One region of the Paenibacillus sp. XP01 genome, then DNA from elsewhere that is predicted to be linked to it. Evidence: riboswitches for the same ligand, from Rfam matches in the RefSeq annotation. Region 1 holds a riboswitch; each other region holds the start of a gene.
The links. Region 1 has a riboswitch for cobalamin ahead of nikB (nickel ABC transporter permease). Riboswitches for the same ligand answer to the same signal wherever they lie in the genome.
Positions count from the first base shown of each region.

Region 1 (5,710 bases):
ACCGTACAAAATATCGCCAGGCCCGGATACAGCAATAGCCATGGGGCCGTCTGCAGGTATCTCCGGCCTTCGTTCAGCATGGCTCCCCACTCCGGTTCCGGCGGCTGCGCTCCAAGCCCCAGGAAGGACAAGCCGGATATGGAGAGCATCATGCCGCCCACATCCATCATGGCCATCACGATTAACGGTGACAGCATGTTCGGCAGAACGGTGCCCCAAACGATTCGGGTACGACGCGCCCCGCTGAAAGCGGCGGCGGCGACATATTCCTTTTGTCGCAGCGATATGACCAAACTTCTCGCCATGCGCGCATATTTGGCCCACCAGACCACCGACAGCGCGATGACCGTATGAAGCAGACCCGGACCCAACATGCCGACGACGGCGATGGCGAAAATGATTCCGGGAAAAGCCATCATCGTATCGGCCAGCCGCATCAACAGCGAATCCACGATGCCGCGCGCATAACCGGCAATGATGCCGATGCCTACGCCGATCCCGAACACGATGCCGATCATCATGAAGGTCAGCAGCAGCGACGTGCGTGCCCCATACAGGATACGGGACAGAATGCATCGTCCCAATTGGTCGGTCCCGAGCGGATACTCGGGGCTGGCGGGTTGCAGCACCATGCCAAAGTTGGTGGCCAGCGGATCATGCGGCGCAAACAGGGGGGCGATCATGGCGAGCACGATCCAACACGCCGTCAACGCGAGCACCACGGCGAACCAACGATGCTGCGACAACGTAAGCCGGAATGTCCTCATCATACATCCACATCCAATCGGATCCGCGGGTCTCGCAGATGGGTCCATACATCGACCAACAGATTCAACACGACATACATCGTAGCCATCCAGATCACATAACCCTGAATGAGCGGATAATCCCGTGAAAAGATCGCTTCCACCGCCATCTGGCCCACGCCCGGCCACACGAACAAGCTCTCTATGATTGCGGCCCCGCCGAGCAGAGCCCCGGTAGACATGCCCATTAGCGTGATGACTGGAAGCATCGCGTTCGGAAGAATATGCCGGATCATGATTGTTCCTTCCTTCATGCCTCTGGCTCTGGCTCCGTCTACGTAGTTCTGGGAATGTTCCTCCAGAATGACGGCGCGGATTTGCCTGCTGTACTGAGCGATCAAAGGCAGTGCCAGCGTTAATGCAGGCAATACGAGACTATGCAGACCCGAGCTGCCCGTGACGGGAAACAGCTTCAGATGCACGCCGAACCAGAGCATAAGCAGCATGCCCAGCCAGAAGCTTGGCATGGACAACCCTGCGAAGGAGAACAGGCGAATGATGAGATCCAGCACTTTATTTCTATGGATGGCCGACAGGATGCCGAGCGGAAACGAAACAACGACCACAAGAAGCATGGCACCGCCTGTCAAACGCAGCGTGGCCGGCAAACGTGACATCAGCACGTCGAACACGGGCCGGCCGTATTTGTACGACGTACCGAAATCTCCTGTCCCGACTTGTCCAAGCCATAGGCCGTACCTCACCCAAAAGGGCTTGTCCAGTCCCAATTCTGCCCGCACCTGCTCAACCAGCTCCTCGGATGGCGTCACGCCCGTAGCCATGAGCATCAGCCTGGCCGGGTCTCCCGGCGACAGGTAGGTCAGGAGAAAGGTCAGGAAGGTGATGCCGAACAGAACGGCTGCCAGCTGAAGTATTCTTTTACCGATGTATTTGCCCAAAAGCCAGCCGTCCTCTCTGCTTCGATTCACAGCAAACCCGATCTCTGCCATGCAAAAAAGGCATCCCTCTCCCGTATATTCCCGGATAAGGACGCCTCAAATAAACCGATTCCCATACAAAAATCGCGCTAATTCAAAACACCTTCCTATCTCCCGTAGGCTGTTGCTGTGTTGTCAAACCGGGCAGGTCTCCTGGCTTCAGGATCAACATCGTTGCAGCGCCTTCCCGGCTATGGCCAGTGGCTTATCGCTGCCTGATTCCCCTGTTACAGTGGCGGGACCGCGCCGGCATTTCACCGGCTTCCCTATTAAGCTTGTACCCGATCGGGTACAGCACCCAGTTCCATCTATTCGATTGGTATGTGTTCCAGTATAACTGGCAGGTAGGCAAGATCATAGCTTTTTCTTCAAATTTAAGGGACTTATTCTATCGTGTATCACTCGTTTCAGTGGACTTGGTTCTGGCTCCCTTCGGAGACATGCCGGTGACCTTTTTGAACATTTTGGAGAACAATAGCGGGTCCGTATATCCCACCGAATGTGCCACCTCGCTAATGGACAGCATCGGACTCTGCAGCAGCTCGGCGGCGCGATTCATCCGGTATTCCAGAAAAAAAGATTGCAGCGGCTTGCCGTACTTTTCCTTAAACAGCCCCGACAGGTACGTGCGATCCAGTCCTACGGCTTGCGCGATGTCGAGAACGCTCGTTTTTTGGCTATATCGGTTCTCCATGTATCTCACCGCCTGCCGTATGTACTCTTCTTTGGTAGAAGAAGGCTGCCGCTTGCCCTCCTCTTCCGGTGAAGAAGCAATCAGCTCGGCTATGAGGCGATACAACAAGCTTTGAGTAAACACGTCCGCGCCCGAGCGGCCGGACACCTGAACCATTTCCTGATACAATCCGTCCAGCGCCGCCTCGTTCCTTGCCCGAAACACCGGATGATCGGAATTCAACTGCGCGCGCTGCATGAACGCTTTGGCCTGCACGCCTTTGAAGCCAAACCACGAATACGTCCATGGGTCCGCCTCGTCGGCTTCATAATGCACGATCGTGTCGGGGAGAATGAGAAAACCTTGTCCCTTGGTTAACATATGCTGCCGATCGTTCATCAGCACCTTGCCGCGTCCCTTGTGAACGTAATGAATAATGTAGCTGTCACGCACACCCGGCCCCCAGTAATGCAGAGGCTCACAGTCCTCCCACCCGAAAAAAAGCATGACCAATTCCATCTGCGTCCAATCCATCGGCACCACATTCATTTCGATTCTGCTCACGTCTGTCCCTTCCTTCTGTTTGGAGAGCCGCCAACGTTTGCACCCACGACTCACTTCTTCAAGTTTTATCAAAATTATAACAGGCAAACCGGGCCATATCGCAATGTAAACGAATGCAAAAATGGGATTATGCCATGTTTACGTGAGGTTGCGCCATAGTGAAACGTGCCAAATCGCCCTATAGTGGAGGTACACCAATCCACCAGGGAGGCTGAGCCTGAAATGAACAAAATTACGTTTCTCGGTGCGGGAAGCACCGTGTTTGTAAAAAACGTCCTCGGCGACGTCATGATGACCGAAGCGCTGCAAGATTTTGAACTGGCACTGTTCGATATCGATGCCGAGCGGCTGCGCGATTCCGAACGGCTGCTGGTCAGCATGGCACGTTCGCTTGGCAGCGGCTGCAAGGTGCAAACCTATTCCGATCGCAAGGAAGCGCTGCGCGGAGCCAAATACGTCATTAATGCCATCCAGGTGGGCGGATACGATCCGTGCACGATCACCGACTTCGAAATTCCGAAAAAATACGGCCTGCGCCAGACGATTGCGGATACGCTCGGCATCGGCGGCATTTTCCGCAACTTGCGGACCATTCCGGTCATGCTGGATTTCGCCCGGGATATCCAGGAAGTCTGCCCGGATGCCTGGTTCCTGAACTACACGAATCCGATGGCGGTGCTGACCAACGTCATGAGCGTGCATGGCGGCGTGAAAACGGTCGGCCTCTGCCACAGCGTGCAAGTGTGCGTACCGCATCTCTTCGACGCCCTCGGGATCGATCAGACCGGTGTTGTCGCCAAAATTGCGGGCATCAACCATATGGCCTGGCTGCTTGAAGTCACGCGGGACGGACAGGATCTGTATCCGGAAATCAAACGCCTTGCCCGCATCAAACAACAGGAGAAGCACGACGACATGGTGCGCTTCGAGTTGATGCATCGCTTCGGCTATTATGTGACTGAATCTTCCGAACACAATGCCGAGTATCATCCGTATTTCATCAAAAAGAATTACCCCGAACTGATCGAGCGCTTCAACATTCCGCTGGACGAATATCCGCGCCGCTGCGTCAATCAGATCGAAGGCTGGAAAGAAATGCGCGAGAAGCTGTTCGCCAGCGAAAACATCGAGCATACCCGCAGCCGGGAGTACGCCTCCCATATCATGGAGGCCATGGAGACGAACCGTCCTTATAAAATCGGCGGCAATGTCATGAACACCGGACTCATCACCAACCTGCCGCGCGAAGCCTGTGTCGAGGTACCGTGTCTAGTCGACGGATCGGGCATCACTCCGACGTACATCGGCGACCTGCCACCGCAGCTGGCTGCGCTGAACCGCACCAACATCAACACCCAACTGCTCACCATCGAAGCTGCCATCACAGGCAAAAAGGATCACATCTACCATGCAGCGATGCTTGATCCGCATACGTCGGCCGAGCTTTCCATCGACGACATCGTTTCCCTGTGCGACGAGCTGATCGAAGCCCATGGCGATTGGCTGCCGAAATTTACGTCTTAACATTACAATAGTGGTAACGCGATAAACGCCATTCTCGGATCGTACGGGAATGGCGTTTGTTCTTTTTTATTGCCAGTGGCATTAGTCTTGCATTAAAAATCGATATCCGATGCCTGGTTCAGTCTGGATGAATCGCGGCTGAGCAGGATCTTCGTTTAATTTTTTGCGCAAATGTCCTATATATACCCGTAAATAATGGCTGTCCGATTCGTTGTGATGACTGCCCCACACCTGCTGCAGCAATTGGCGCTGGGTCACGATTTTGCCTGCATTGGAGGCAAGCACCTTCAGCATGTCGTACTCGGTCGGGGTCAGCTTGATGGGCATGCCCTCCAACTCCACCTGCCTTTGGGCAAGGTCAATGGTCAAAGCGCCGCAGCGCAATACGGGTTCGTCGGCCGATTTGGCTGCATGGCGAAGCCCAACCCGGATGCGGGCGACCAGTTCGCCCATGCCGAAGGGTTTTGTCACGTAATCGTCGGCACCGCCATCCAATGCGGCGATTTTATCTTCCTCCCGGTCCTTGGCCGTCAGCACGATGATCGGAACCTGCGACCACTCACGAATCCGCTTCAGCACATCCATTCCAGACATGCCAGGCAAGCCTAGATCAAGCACAACCAAGTCGGGATGCATGATTCCGGCTTGAGCGACGGCTTCTTCCCCATCCATGCATTCATGGATTTCGAATTGATGCGCTTGAAGCGTCACCTTTAACAGTTTACGAATTTGCGGTTCGTCATCCACGACCAAGATGCGTGCACCTTGCGATGCCGTCATGTGCATTCCTCCTGTCCCTCTTCTTTTCCCGTCCCGAGAAATCCCGTGTCTGCCTCATCCAGCGGCAAACGGATGACCATGCGCGTGCCGCCGTCCGGATTGGCTTCCGCCGCAATCGTGCCGCCATGCACCTCGACGATGCCTCTGCAAATAGCCAGCCCTAGCCCGCTTCCGGTGACGTGCTTCGTGGAATCCGAACGGTAAAATTTCTCGAACACCCGCTCGCGTTCCGCTTTCGGAATGCCTGGACCTTGATCGGCCACGGTAATGACCAGGCAACCCTCCCCGGCATCCATCGCGACCGAGATGACGATCTCGCTGGGATTCGGCGAGTATTTGATCGCATTGCTGAGTACGTTGACCAGCATCTGTTCCAGCAAAACTTCATCGCCGGAAACGAATGGCGGCTGATCGGGCAGCTCCAA
Region 1 covers NZ_CP139481.1:281,026-286,735, reverse strand. The annotation lists gene nikC (nickel transporter permease) at 1-770, opposite strand, end outside; gene nikB (nickel ABC transporter permease) at 767-1,735, opposite strand; cobalamin riboswitch at 1,871-2,061, opposite strand; gene SNR34_RS01310 (AraC family ligand binding domain-containing protein) at 2,133-2,981, opposite strand; gene melA (alpha-glucosidase/alpha-galactosidase) at 3,204-4,505, shown strand; gene SNR34_RS01300 (response regulator) at 4,587-5,285, opposite strand; gene SNR34_RS01295 (ATP-binding protein) at 5,282-5,710, opposite strand, start outside.

Region 2 (5,710 bases), 1.3 Mb from region 1:
CCCGACCACGGCCGCCTTGCGCAGTACGCCCTCATCATCCATGCCCGTTCCGCGCCCTACCGCCGCAGCAGGTGCAATGCCGGTCAAGGCACATACAACGGCCGCGCTGGCCGTTGTGTTCCCGATGCCCATCTCGCCGGTAACGAAAAGACGCGAGCCTTTTTCAACCTCCGCATGGACCACGTCCACGCCCGTAATGATGGCCTGAATGGCCTGTTCGCGGGTCATCGCTGCCCCTTTGGCCATATTGGCCGTGCCTTTGCGAATGTTCCGCGAAACGAGACCCGGATGTTTCAGGTCTGCATTCACGCCAATGTCAACACACACGACTTCCGCACCGGCATGGCGCGAGAGCACGTTCACCGCCGCTCCGCCCGCCAAAAAATTCATCACCATCTGCGGCGTCACCTCTGCCGGAAACGCACTGATGCCTTCCTCGACAACGCCATGATCGGCAGCCATAACGATGACGGATCTGCGTTCAAACGAAGGGCGGACCTCACCTGTCATGCCAGCGAGCCGAATGACCAGCTCCTCCAGTTTGCCCAAGCTTCCCGGCGGCTTCGTGAGCATATCCACATGAGCTGATGCTTTTGCGGCCGCTTGAGCGTCAATCCCTTTGATGTTATTGATGAGCTGCATCAGCAGCTGTTCGTTTTCCATTCCATCCAGCACTTCCTTCTATACTAGAATTAGGACCATGACAGCCCGACTATAATTGCAATGATGCTACTCTGGTTTACGACGCAGCAGCAATTGAGGAAGACCGCTGTCAGGATGACTGACCATCGCCGGATCGACCCTAAACAGCTTCCGGATGTGATCTTCCGTCATCAGCGCTTCCGGCGTTCCTGCTCCGGCACATGCTCCATCACGCAATGCCAGCATATGATCGCAAAACTGTGCCGCCAGATTCAAATCGTGCAGCACGGCCACAATGGTAATGCGATTTCGTTTACGCCATGCAGACAGCAATTCCATGAATTGCAGCTGGTACTGGATATCCAGAAATGTCGTCGGTTCGTCCAGCAGCAGCAGCCGCGGTTCCTGTGCCATCACTTTGGCCAGCGCTACCCGCTGCCGCTGGCCCCCGCTGAGTGCGTTCAGCGGACGATCCGCCAGTTCCGTCAGCTCCAGCTCTGCAAGCACGCGTTCCACGATGGCATCCCCATCCGCCGAATCGCGCCCCATCCAGTTCTGGTAGGGGTACCGCCCCATCTCCACCACATCCCTTACAGGATACGAGATCGAGGGCAGCCCGTCCTGCTGCAATACCGCAATCATGCGCGACAGCTCTTTGCGACCGTAAGAGGCAATGTTCTTCCCTTCCAACAGGATGCTGCCCGTATTCGCTTGCTCGGTTCCAGCCACCAGCTGCAGCAGGGTGGATTTGCCGCTGCCGTTCGGGCCGACCACTCCCCACCATTCCCCTTCCTGGACGCTCCAGTTCACGTCATGCAGGGCATGATGGGAGCCATAGCTTTTGCTTGCGCCCTTCACTTCGATCAGAGATTGGTTCCCGCTCACGGCATCATCCCCTTTTGCAGCTTTTTGTTGCGGTGCAGCAGGTAGGCGAAGAACGGTGCTCCCACAAATGCCGTGACGACGCCGAGGGGAATCTCGGTCGGTGCCAGCAAGGAACGGGCAATCGTGTCGGCCCATACCATGAAGATCGCACCGCCTATGGCGGAGAGCGGCACCAGCAGACGGTAATCCGGGCCGACGATCAGCCGCAGCATATGCGGAATGACCAAACCGACAAAACCGATCACGCCCGACACCGAGACGGCCCCAGCCGTCAGCAGCGTACCCACGCCGAGCACCGCCAGCTTCAATCGGTCGACGCGAACCCCGATGTGGGCAGCCTGTCTTTCGCCCAGCGCCAAAATGTTCAATGAACGAGCTTGGCTCCACAGCACGAGCAAACCAAGCAGGAAATATGGGAAAAGGATGGCCGTATACGACCATCCACGCAGTGCCAGACTTCCCATCGTCCAATATATAATTTCGTTAATCGTTTGTTTGGACATGGTGGACAGGAAGGATACGACCGCTCCCAGGAAACTCTGCATCACCACGCCGGCAAGAATGAGGCTGTGCGTCGGGATTTTGCGGCCTTCGCGCGCCAAAGCCAGCACAAACCACAATGTCAGCACTCCGGTCACGAAAGCAACCAACGGCAGCGTCCAGACGCCGATCAGCGCATATTGCAGGCCGAAAAAGATCAACACGGCTGCCCCCACCGACGCTCCGGACGATACGCCAAGGGTGAACGGGTCGGCCAGCGGGTTGCGCAGTACGCCCTGAAATCCAGCGCCGGCCACGGTCAATGCTGCGCCGACGAGAACAGCGAGCAGTACCCTCGGAAGGCGTACCTTCCATATGATCTGTTCCGCTGCAGTCGTCCAATCCGGAACGATCCGGTCACCCAGCCATGGAATGTGATGCAGAATAATACCTGCAATATGCCGGATCGGCAGCGAGACCGAGCCGATGCCGGTGCAGATCAGCACGGTCAGGACAAGCAGCACCATGCCTGCTGTGCCGTACACTGCAAGTTTGCGGCTCATTGGAACAAGTCAGGATAGACCGCCTTGGCCACTTCCTTCAAGCCTTGGGTCACGCGAGGACCTGGACGAGTCAGCAGATTGGCATCCAAACCGATGACCTGATCGTTTTTGACGGCTGTAATTTGATCCCAACCGCTGCGGGCCTTGATGATTTGATCCAGTGTTTTGGAGTCTTCCACCACGTCGTCCGCGTACAAAATCACATCCGGATTGGCGGCGATGATGTTTTCTTCGTTGATTTCATTCCAGCCTGTCATGTCGGAAGCGACGTTCGTAGCACCGGAAAGCGTGATGATTTCATCCATGAACTCTCCCTTGCCCACAGTCCAGCCTGGGGAGAACTCCACGTACACTTTTTTCTTGTCTTCCGGTTTCACCGATTTGACCGCTTCCGTCACGTCAGCCACATCTTGTTTCATCTGTGCGGCCAATTTCTGGGCTTCTGCCTGACGGTCCGTAATTTTGCCGAACGTTTCGATGTTTTTGATTACGTCATCGACCGATTTCGGGTCTGTTTTGAAAATGGTGATACCCAAGTCGCGCAGCTTTTTCACGGCTTCCTCGCTCATCGAAATCCCCGTTACCACGAGATCGGCATCCGCTGCAATGATCGACTCTTCGTTCGGCTTGGACACGCCGCCCATCTTCGGTTTTGTCGTCGCTGCTTCCGGATAATCGTCGAAATCGGATACGCCCACGATCTGCTCGTCCAATCCGAGCGCGAACAGCGATTCCGTTTCGGCTGGCGATACGGAGACGATCTTTGTCGGCGCCTTTTCAAACGTAAACGACTCGCCCGTTGCATCGGTCACCGTGAACGGATACTGCGTTTTGAGGTCCGTCTGCGCCTGTTCCTGGGATTGCCCCTGTGCCGGCTGCTGCGTGCCTGCGCCTCCTTCGTTGTTCGTTGTTGCCGCTCCGCATCCTGCGAGAGCGAATGTCAGCATCGCTGCGCTCAGCAGGGACGCCATGCCTTTCCATGTCGTGAATCTCATGATTGGATTCTCCCCTTTTTCTGTGTTTGGTAGATCGAAGACTGTGCTTCCGCCCGTGTCTGTCCCTTGAATGGCCGTTTCTTGAAAAAAAATCCCCGATCCTTGCGATCAGGATCAGGGATAACGTCTCGCATATGGCGATCCGCGCACGACAGCACAAGGCCGCATGCATGGAGCATTGCCCGAAACGCTGTCCTTTCCTCGAAGGAACACCGATGGTTAAACGCCCTGGGCAGGCAACCTGACTTTCCACGCCGAATCGGCTGGATTACAGTGGCGGGACCGTGCCGGATTTGCACCGGCTTCCCCTGTTTTACCCGTTTGCCCTCTCCGGATCGTCCGCACGGACGCCGTGATTTTCGGGAGTAACGGGTCCCATGGTCGTTAATATTGCATCCCCATTCAAGTGGGTGTGCATCTGCTGCCGAACGCCTTCGCCAGCTCTTGAAACGATGCTTGTACCGAAGCCACACTTCTGTTGTGATTATAGGTGATATCGACCGTGCTTACAACCCGATTTCGGGAAAAGGAAGACGGATTGCCTTCCGTCCGTCCGGCGAACGTTCCAATTGAAGCCGGATCGCTTGCCCCGGAATGACCGAAACGTCCCAGAACGCCTGACCTGGCAGCAGCCGAGTCAGCATATAACGAATGACCCCGCCATGCGTAACGACCAGATCTTTCGTCTGCGCTGTTGTCGAATCACCAGTTCTCTCATGCCGGGGTTCCGCCCACATTACTTCATTCAAAAAATCATCAATCCGGGCAGAAAACGATGACCACGGTTCCCCGCCGGGCGGAGTTACTGTTTGCGGTGAATCGATCCATTCCCGGTAACGGGCCAAATGCTTCAGTTCCTCATAGGTACGCCCTTCCCATTCGCCAAAATGGATTTCTCTCAGCCGGGAGTCCATATGCGCTTGCCCTGCGTGCAAGGGCGCGATCCGTTCCAGCGTCTGACGGCAGCGAAGCAGATCGCTGCTATGGACCGAAGCCCACTTAATGCCGCCCAACTGCACGCGCAGTGAGGCCAATTCCTGCTCCGCTTCAGGCAGCAAACCGATATCGGTATGGCCGAGGTACCTCTTTTCCGTGTTCCACGCCGTCGTGCCGTGACGAACAAGCCATAATTCTTTTTCCCATCGATCGTGTGTCCCTTGCTGATCCTGTTGTTCTCCCCGTCTTGTCATCATGTCCATAACAACGAGCCTCCGCAGAACCAAACCAGCAGGTTGACCAAAATGCAGAGCAGTACGAACGATCCGGCCGACCAGAACATCAGGCGCGACGTGCGCACGATGTCTTCGGCCTCCATTGGACGAGTGGGCTCACCCATATATGCACGAAACGAAGCTACGCCATGGTAAACATTGTGCCCGCCAAGCCGAATGCCCAGCGCTCCGGCGACAGCCGACTCAGGAAACCCGCTGTTCGGACTTGGATGCAATCGTGCATCCCTGGAGACCATGCGTGCCGACTGCCTTGCGTCCAGCTTCATGACCCAGGCGCCCGCGATGAGCAATAAGGCCGTGATCCGCGCCGGAATCCAGTTGGCCCAGTCGTCAAGACGTGCCGAGGCCCAGCCGAGATGCAGGTACTTTTCGTTTTTGTAACCAACCATGGAATCCAAGGTGTTAACGGCACGATAGGCCATGGCCAGCGGAGCTCCTCCGATCAGCGCGTAGAACAGCGGGGAGACGATGGCATCGACGATGTTTTCGGCCACCGTTTCCACTGTCCCGCGCACGATCTCCGGTTCCTCCAGATGCTCGGTATCCCTGCCCACGATCATGCCGAGCGAACGTCTGGCTCCCGGAAGGTCGCCTTGCGCCAAATGGCGATAAACCTCCATGCCTGCATCCTTCAGTCCTTTGGACGCAATGGTGGTCGCAATTAACAGGATTTCGGCCAAAACAGCGAGCACTGGATGGATCAGCCCCAGCACAATGAGTACCAACCAGGTCAGAATAAAAGCACCGCCGGCAATCACGATCGGGAACCATAATCCGGCCTTTTTGAGCCCTTGATCCGAATGAACCTTGGCACGGATCCATCGTTCCAACGCCGTAATGCCCTTGCCCATGCCGATGACCGGATGAGGAATCCAGCGCGGATCACCGATGCAGCGATCGACGATGTAGGCCG
Region 2 covers NZ_CP139481.1:1,555,293-1,561,002, reverse strand. The annotation lists gene cobT (nicotinate-nucleotide--dimethylbenzimidazole phosphoribosyltransferase) at 1-663, opposite strand, end outside; gene SNR34_RS07090 (ABC transporter ATP-binding protein) at 730-1,527, opposite strand; gene SNR34_RS07085 (FecCD family ABC transporter permease) at 1,524-2,570, opposite strand; gene SNR34_RS07080 (ABC transporter substrate-binding protein) at 2,567-3,565, opposite strand; cobalamin riboswitch at 3,780-3,933, opposite strand; gene SNR34_RS07075 (histidine phosphatase family protein) at 4,072-4,764, opposite strand; gene cbiB (adenosylcobinamide-phosphate synthase CbiB) at 4,755-5,710, opposite strand, start outside.
Region 2: linked by a shared signal. The riboswitch ahead of SNR34_RS07080 (ABC transporter substrate-binding protein) and the one ahead of nikB (nickel ABC transporter permease) in region 1 are both predicted to bind cobalamin.

Region 3 (5,710 bases), 740 kb from region 1:
TCTCCATGTTGCAGAAGTCGCAGGCTTTCACCTTGATGACGTCCCCGATCGGCACCACGATGAACTTCGCGGCGCGCAGCTCGGCAACGAGCCGGTCCGGCTCGAAGGTTGGCACGCGCAATATGATCTGGTGCTCCGGCGTATACTCCAGCTCGCCGTCGTCACCCGCGCATTGCGCAAGCAGCGCCATCTGTGCGGCGCTGAACTTTTTGTTGCCGACGCCGGGCGATACGCCCACCTCGAAGAGCGGCGGCTTGCTGCCTGGCGCGGGCGCCGTGCGCTCCAGGGCCTGCGGCGCAGCGGCTCCAGGCCCGGCGTCCAGCCAGCGGCTGGCTGCTTCGACCGCGAGGGCCCCGCCTGCCGCGAGCCGACCGAGCGCCTCCGCGGCCAGCTCGGCTGCGCCGATGGACGCGGCTGCGGCGGCTGCGTGCGGCGCGGCAACCGCCGGCGCAGGCCGCTCGGCGACGAGCACAGCGATGGCTCCGCCGGCATCGCTGCCCGACGGGCTCGTCGCCGTTCCCGCAGGCGCAGCGCCGGCCGCGCCTTGGCCCGCTGCCGTACCGCTCGCGGCAGCACGGGCCTCCATCGCGCCGAGCGACCATGGCTCGGCTTCCGTGCGCAGCCGCTCATGCGGCCGGAGCGGCTGTTCCGTCGCGTTCAGCGTGTATTTCCGCTGATAGCCGCGCGGGGTCACCATGAGCCCTTCGTACATCATGGTGGACGAATTGCCGATGATCACGGTCGTCAGCATGCCGATGTCATGGTTCAGCATGTCCTCCAGCGTGGTGATGACCACATGCTGGCGGTCGCGGTACGCGCTTTTGACCAGCCCGACAGGGGTCTTGGGATCACGGTAACGCAGCAGAATCTCCTGCGTTTCTACGATCTGGCGGGTCCGCCTGCCGCTCCGCGGATTGTACAATGCAATGACGAAATCAGCGGAAGCCGCGGCCTCAACCCGGCGCTTAATGGTGTCCCACGGGGTCAGATGGTCGCTCAAACTGATCGTGCAAGCATCGTGCATGACAGGCGCTCCCAGCAAGGAAGCGCAGGACTGGATCGCCGAAACGCCCGGAACCACCTCCACTTCCACGCCGCTGTCCGGCTTCCATCCGCGCTCCATCAACACCTCGTATACGAGGCCGGCCATACCGTATACGCCCGCGTCGCCGCTGGAAATCACGGCCACGATTTTTCCCGCTTCCGCCTGTCTTACCGCTTCCTGCGCACGGCTGACTTCCTCGGTCATGCCCGTACGTACGATTTCCTGTCCGGTCAGCAGCGGCCGAATCAGGTCGACGTACGTGTTGTAGCCGATAATGACCTCGCTCTCTCTCAGTGCCTCAAGCGCCCGGTGGGTAATATGCTCCATGGCCCCTGGACCGAATCCGATAACAAGCAGCTTGCCTAGTCCTTGCATCTGTTTCTCCTCCTCCGATAACCTGTCCGACTTAAACAGTGAAGAAGGACGGCTAAGCCGGCCTTCTTCGCGCCTTATCGCATATTCAAAACTCTGAGAACGCCAATAAATCCCGTCCGCAATGCGGACGGGATACGAATGTACGTATGCTCAAGAACACAGCATCATTCCGTGGAAGAATGATCCTGCTGATGCATGGCCCGGAAGGGTCTGCCGGACGGACCTATGGTCCGCCCTTTTCCTGATCGTTCGTACACCGCTCCTTTCCGCGAAGGGTCCGGTGACACATTCAAGGTAGGTCTCCTGGCTCTGGTTCATCAGCTTCCTTTTCCGTCTTCCCCGGTGATCCGAGTGACTTATCAGCAGCAGCTCCAACGTCTGCGCAACCGATATTATTGAAAGGAGCCTCCCCATTACAGTGGCGGGACCGCTCGGGATTTGCACCCGATTCCCTGTTACCTCTTGCCTGAAAGCAAGAGCACCTTGTCTGTTTTCATGTGATGATATTGTCTTCATCATACCATCCGTCAGGAAATGATGTCCATGCCCATGAAGGCCTGCATTCATTTAATTTTCCCGCCCGGACGCAATCCTTTGCCTGCGAAACCAAAAAGGCCCTGATCCATGTATGGATCAAGGCCTCTTCTTATTAGCTTTTCCGTTCCTCTTCGGTTGACCAAAACCCGCACATCAGCATAGCGAAGGACTGCTCTCAGCCTTTTCGCCTTTTTATACCGTGCATCCTTTAAGCCTGATCTACCTTCAAAGCGGCGTAATAACGGCCCAGCTCCACGATGAGCGCCCCCATCTTTTCTTCCTCGGGGACAACGCGAACCTCGATGCCTTCCTCGCGCATGGCATTTGCCGTTACTTTGCCCACCGAAGCGGCCACCACGCCCTGCCTGAACGCCTCCTGCATCTGTTCCAGCTTGCCTTGCGAAGCTGCGTATTCCGTCAAAAAACGCACCTGCGGGCCGCTTGTAAAAGCAACGGCGTCAACCTCGTTCGCGATGATTTCGTTCAACAGCTGCGCCAGCTCCGCTTCTTCCGGCGGCACATGCCGATAAGGCAGCACCTGCCGCACCTGGGCGCCTTGCTGCTCCAGCCAACTCACCAGTTTCGGTGCCGTTTCGCCATGGAGCTGCAGCATCACTTTTTTCCCGGCAAGATCATGGGCAGCAAACTCGCGGATCAACCCTTCCGTGCTGCCATCATCGTCCCGAACGATGGGTGAAAGCCTGCGCTTGCGCAGTGCATTCACCGTTTTGTATCCTCTCGCCGCAATCGACGAAGCCGCAAGTACATCAAGCAGCGCTCCGGCAAGCTCCATATCCTCTGCCATATCAAAAATGGCATCGAGCCCCATGCCCGTCGTCAGCACCGCCCAGTCCGGCGGATTGGAAATCCAGGAGACCAGTCCGTCCCGAATGCTCCGGTCATCCAGAAACACCGTTCCCTGTGCAGGCCGTACCAGCGGAATTCCGCCCATTTTTTCAACCAGCAGGGACATCTCCCTCGACTTGCGCGGTCCCGTCAGAGCCACGCGTATGCCTGCCAAATGTTGCGCCATATCGTTCCCCCCAGTTGGATTCTGCCGAAAGTTCATCAGTCTGACTTCAGTATACAGGCAGAGCCCATGCAGGGGAACCTTGAATACCCTTTATTTTCGGGGTTTTCCTATAACGATTTTTTATAAAATCCATAAACCATGCACCTTCTTAAGAAGGTTGAAGTTTTCCGCCCTGCGGGCCGCTTCGCTTTCTTTCATCCTCCTGCCCGGATTTCTCCGCATGCTGCTCATGCTTGCCTGCCCGTTTCTTTTTGGGTCGAAGAAACAGAAACAACAGGATCGGAATCAAGACCTCAAACACTATGGCGATCCATGTCCATTCCCGCGTAAACCGGTAAAGCTGGACGGCGTTCCGGAAAAACCAAAACGCGCAAACAAACCCGAGCAGCGCAATCGGTCCGGTCAGCACTTTGCCGGATACCTTCGGAATCATCCGTTTGAGCCCCCAACATACAAAATACAGATCAAACGCGATTTTGGTAACCATGGCAGGCAGGGTCGCCGCGGCCAATGGCAAGTCAAACCGGTCCAGAAACTCGCTGATCTGCAATTGCCGTGCCAATTCGTAAGAAGGATACACCAACCGTGAGGCAATTTCCACGCCGATGGACGCAATCGTTTCAATAAGGATCAACATCATCAGCAAAACGGCCCATAACATTCCCCGAAAAGCAGGCTTGAATTTAAAGTCACTGCCTTTCATGACAAAGGGGAGCGCAACCATCTCGCCAAAAAAGGAAAACATGTACCAAGTGCCTCTCCCCACGCCTGCCGCATCAACGTCCAAATACGGCAGCAGATTGTTCAGGTCTACTTGCGGGGCAACCATAAACGGCACGATGACCGAATTGACCAGAAACAGCGTGACATACAGCTCTGACATTCCGATCAGTGATCCCAAACCGCCCCTCACGATAAAAACGGCCATCACGAGGATCGTTAGTGCAATGATCGAGATCGGGGTCGTTTCCAACAACGTTATGCTGACATAATCGCCGATCAAACGCAAATCCCTCGCGAAAATAAAGAGAAAAAACAGGATGTACAGCATACCTGTAACCCTTCCCCAAAAAGGATACCGTTCCACCAGGGATTGAAACAAGTCCTTATCGGGAAAGCGGCGCATCATCCGGCTGATCAGCCAGAAGGATATCCCCATCACGACAAATGCGGGGATATAGGACAAGTAGGCATGTTGTTTGGCATAATAGATGGCTTGCGCATGAGGCTGAATTAACGTGCCGGTCATACTCATCAACATGACAAGCAGAAACAGCTGCCTCGGTTTCACTTCCTGGTTCATGGTACTCCCTCCCGTCTTCCATATGGATGCCCGTGTCGTATCCGCTTTTTAAGGCAAAGGAAGCCAGTGCTGAATAAGGTGGGCGATCCATACAGATACAAAAAACGTTTTTTTGAGCTGGATGACGTATAACCATATGCCTGTCGTAACAGCGATCAAACCATAGGAAAGCCAGCGGTTTACCGCCGCCGCTTGCCGCAGATGTTTGAAATCCATAAAAAGAACGGCGACGACCATGGCCAAATAGGTAAACAACAGCGGCTTAATCATGGATGATATCCTCCTCGACTACGCCAATCGGCTTGTTGACGATACCGACATTTTCAATGATAATGTGCGGCTCGACCTCAACCGTAATGTCAGGGTAAATATCTCTCCATCGGTCTTTGAGCTTGTCCCATTCTTTCGGATATTTACGATAGATCGCACGGCCCACCCCCAAAATATCGGCCCGATATTTTTTTTGAAGCAGCTGCACGCCTTCTTCAATATCCGCTTTCACTTTTTGATGGATCGCTTTATTTAAACTCATGATCTCGTTTTCCCTAAGATCACCGTAATTGGACTCGTTGTCCACGATGACGCCCTTTGCATACATTTGAATCTTAACGCTGACCTTTCCGTTGACCACATGGGGCCGCAAGGAAGAATTATTCTCGTTTAACTTGATGAAAATATCCCCCTTCCCGCGTGGCGCCTTAACCATGATCTCGGGTTCGTTGGCCTCGCCCATGGCCAAAATAAGCGCGTCTGCCGGAGCTTTGTCTATCATGCCTACCAGTTTATCCTTAATAAATATGGCAATTCCGTCCAGCTTGATGTTTGTTTTTACATTCTTCCAATTTTCAGGGACATTCTCAGTCACGGAAGCGACTGGCAGAAACGGATCGATCCCCTCGGCCAAAATGGAGTCGATAAACGTTTTGAGCGAACGCGGGTGCCGCATGTTCAGCAGACACAGCTCCCGTACCATTTCGGAAGGGAACTTTTCGATAGGGGCATCGGCATCCAGCACTTTATAAGCCGGCCCCCTCGTTACGATCGGCAAGGCCGAGAAACGGTTTAATGGATAACGGGTCAGCAAATCAAGCATGGGGGCAACCCCTTCCTTGGCAAGCTCCTCGCCGATCAGCAATGTACGGCGGTGCGCATAGTACAGCCGTCTGGAAAGTGACTTCTGGCCTTCAAGCGACGTTCCGCGCAGCGTTTTGGCCGTATTGGACAGCATGAACCAGGACTTGTCACCGCTGGTGCCGCCTCCTCCCCCTTCGCTTCCCGTGGAACCGGCCTGGCCCGGAAGCGCAATCTGCAGGCTTGACCGATAGTTGTTATCCTCCCTGTCAATGGCTATGCCGATGACAAAAGCGATGTCGTTGATTTCCTCGCGATCCCAGCATCCCGAGAGGACAACGGTGAG
Region 3 covers NZ_CP139481.1:6,440,514-6,446,223, forward strand. The annotation lists gene cobJ (precorrin-3B C(17)-methyltransferase) at 1-1,420, opposite strand, end outside; cobalamin riboswitch at 1,697-1,921, opposite strand; gene SNR34_RS29005 (uroporphyrinogen-III synthase) at 2,166-2,990, opposite strand; gene SNR34_RS29010 (GerAB/ArcD/ProY family transporter) at 3,139-4,293, opposite strand; gene SNR34_RS29015 (hypothetical protein) at 4,342-4,563, opposite strand; gene SNR34_RS29020 (Ger(x)C family spore germination protein) at 4,556-5,710, opposite strand, start outside.
Region 3: linked by a shared signal. The riboswitch ahead of cobJ (precorrin-3B C(17)-methyltransferase) and the one ahead of nikB (nickel ABC transporter permease) in region 1 are both predicted to bind cobalamin.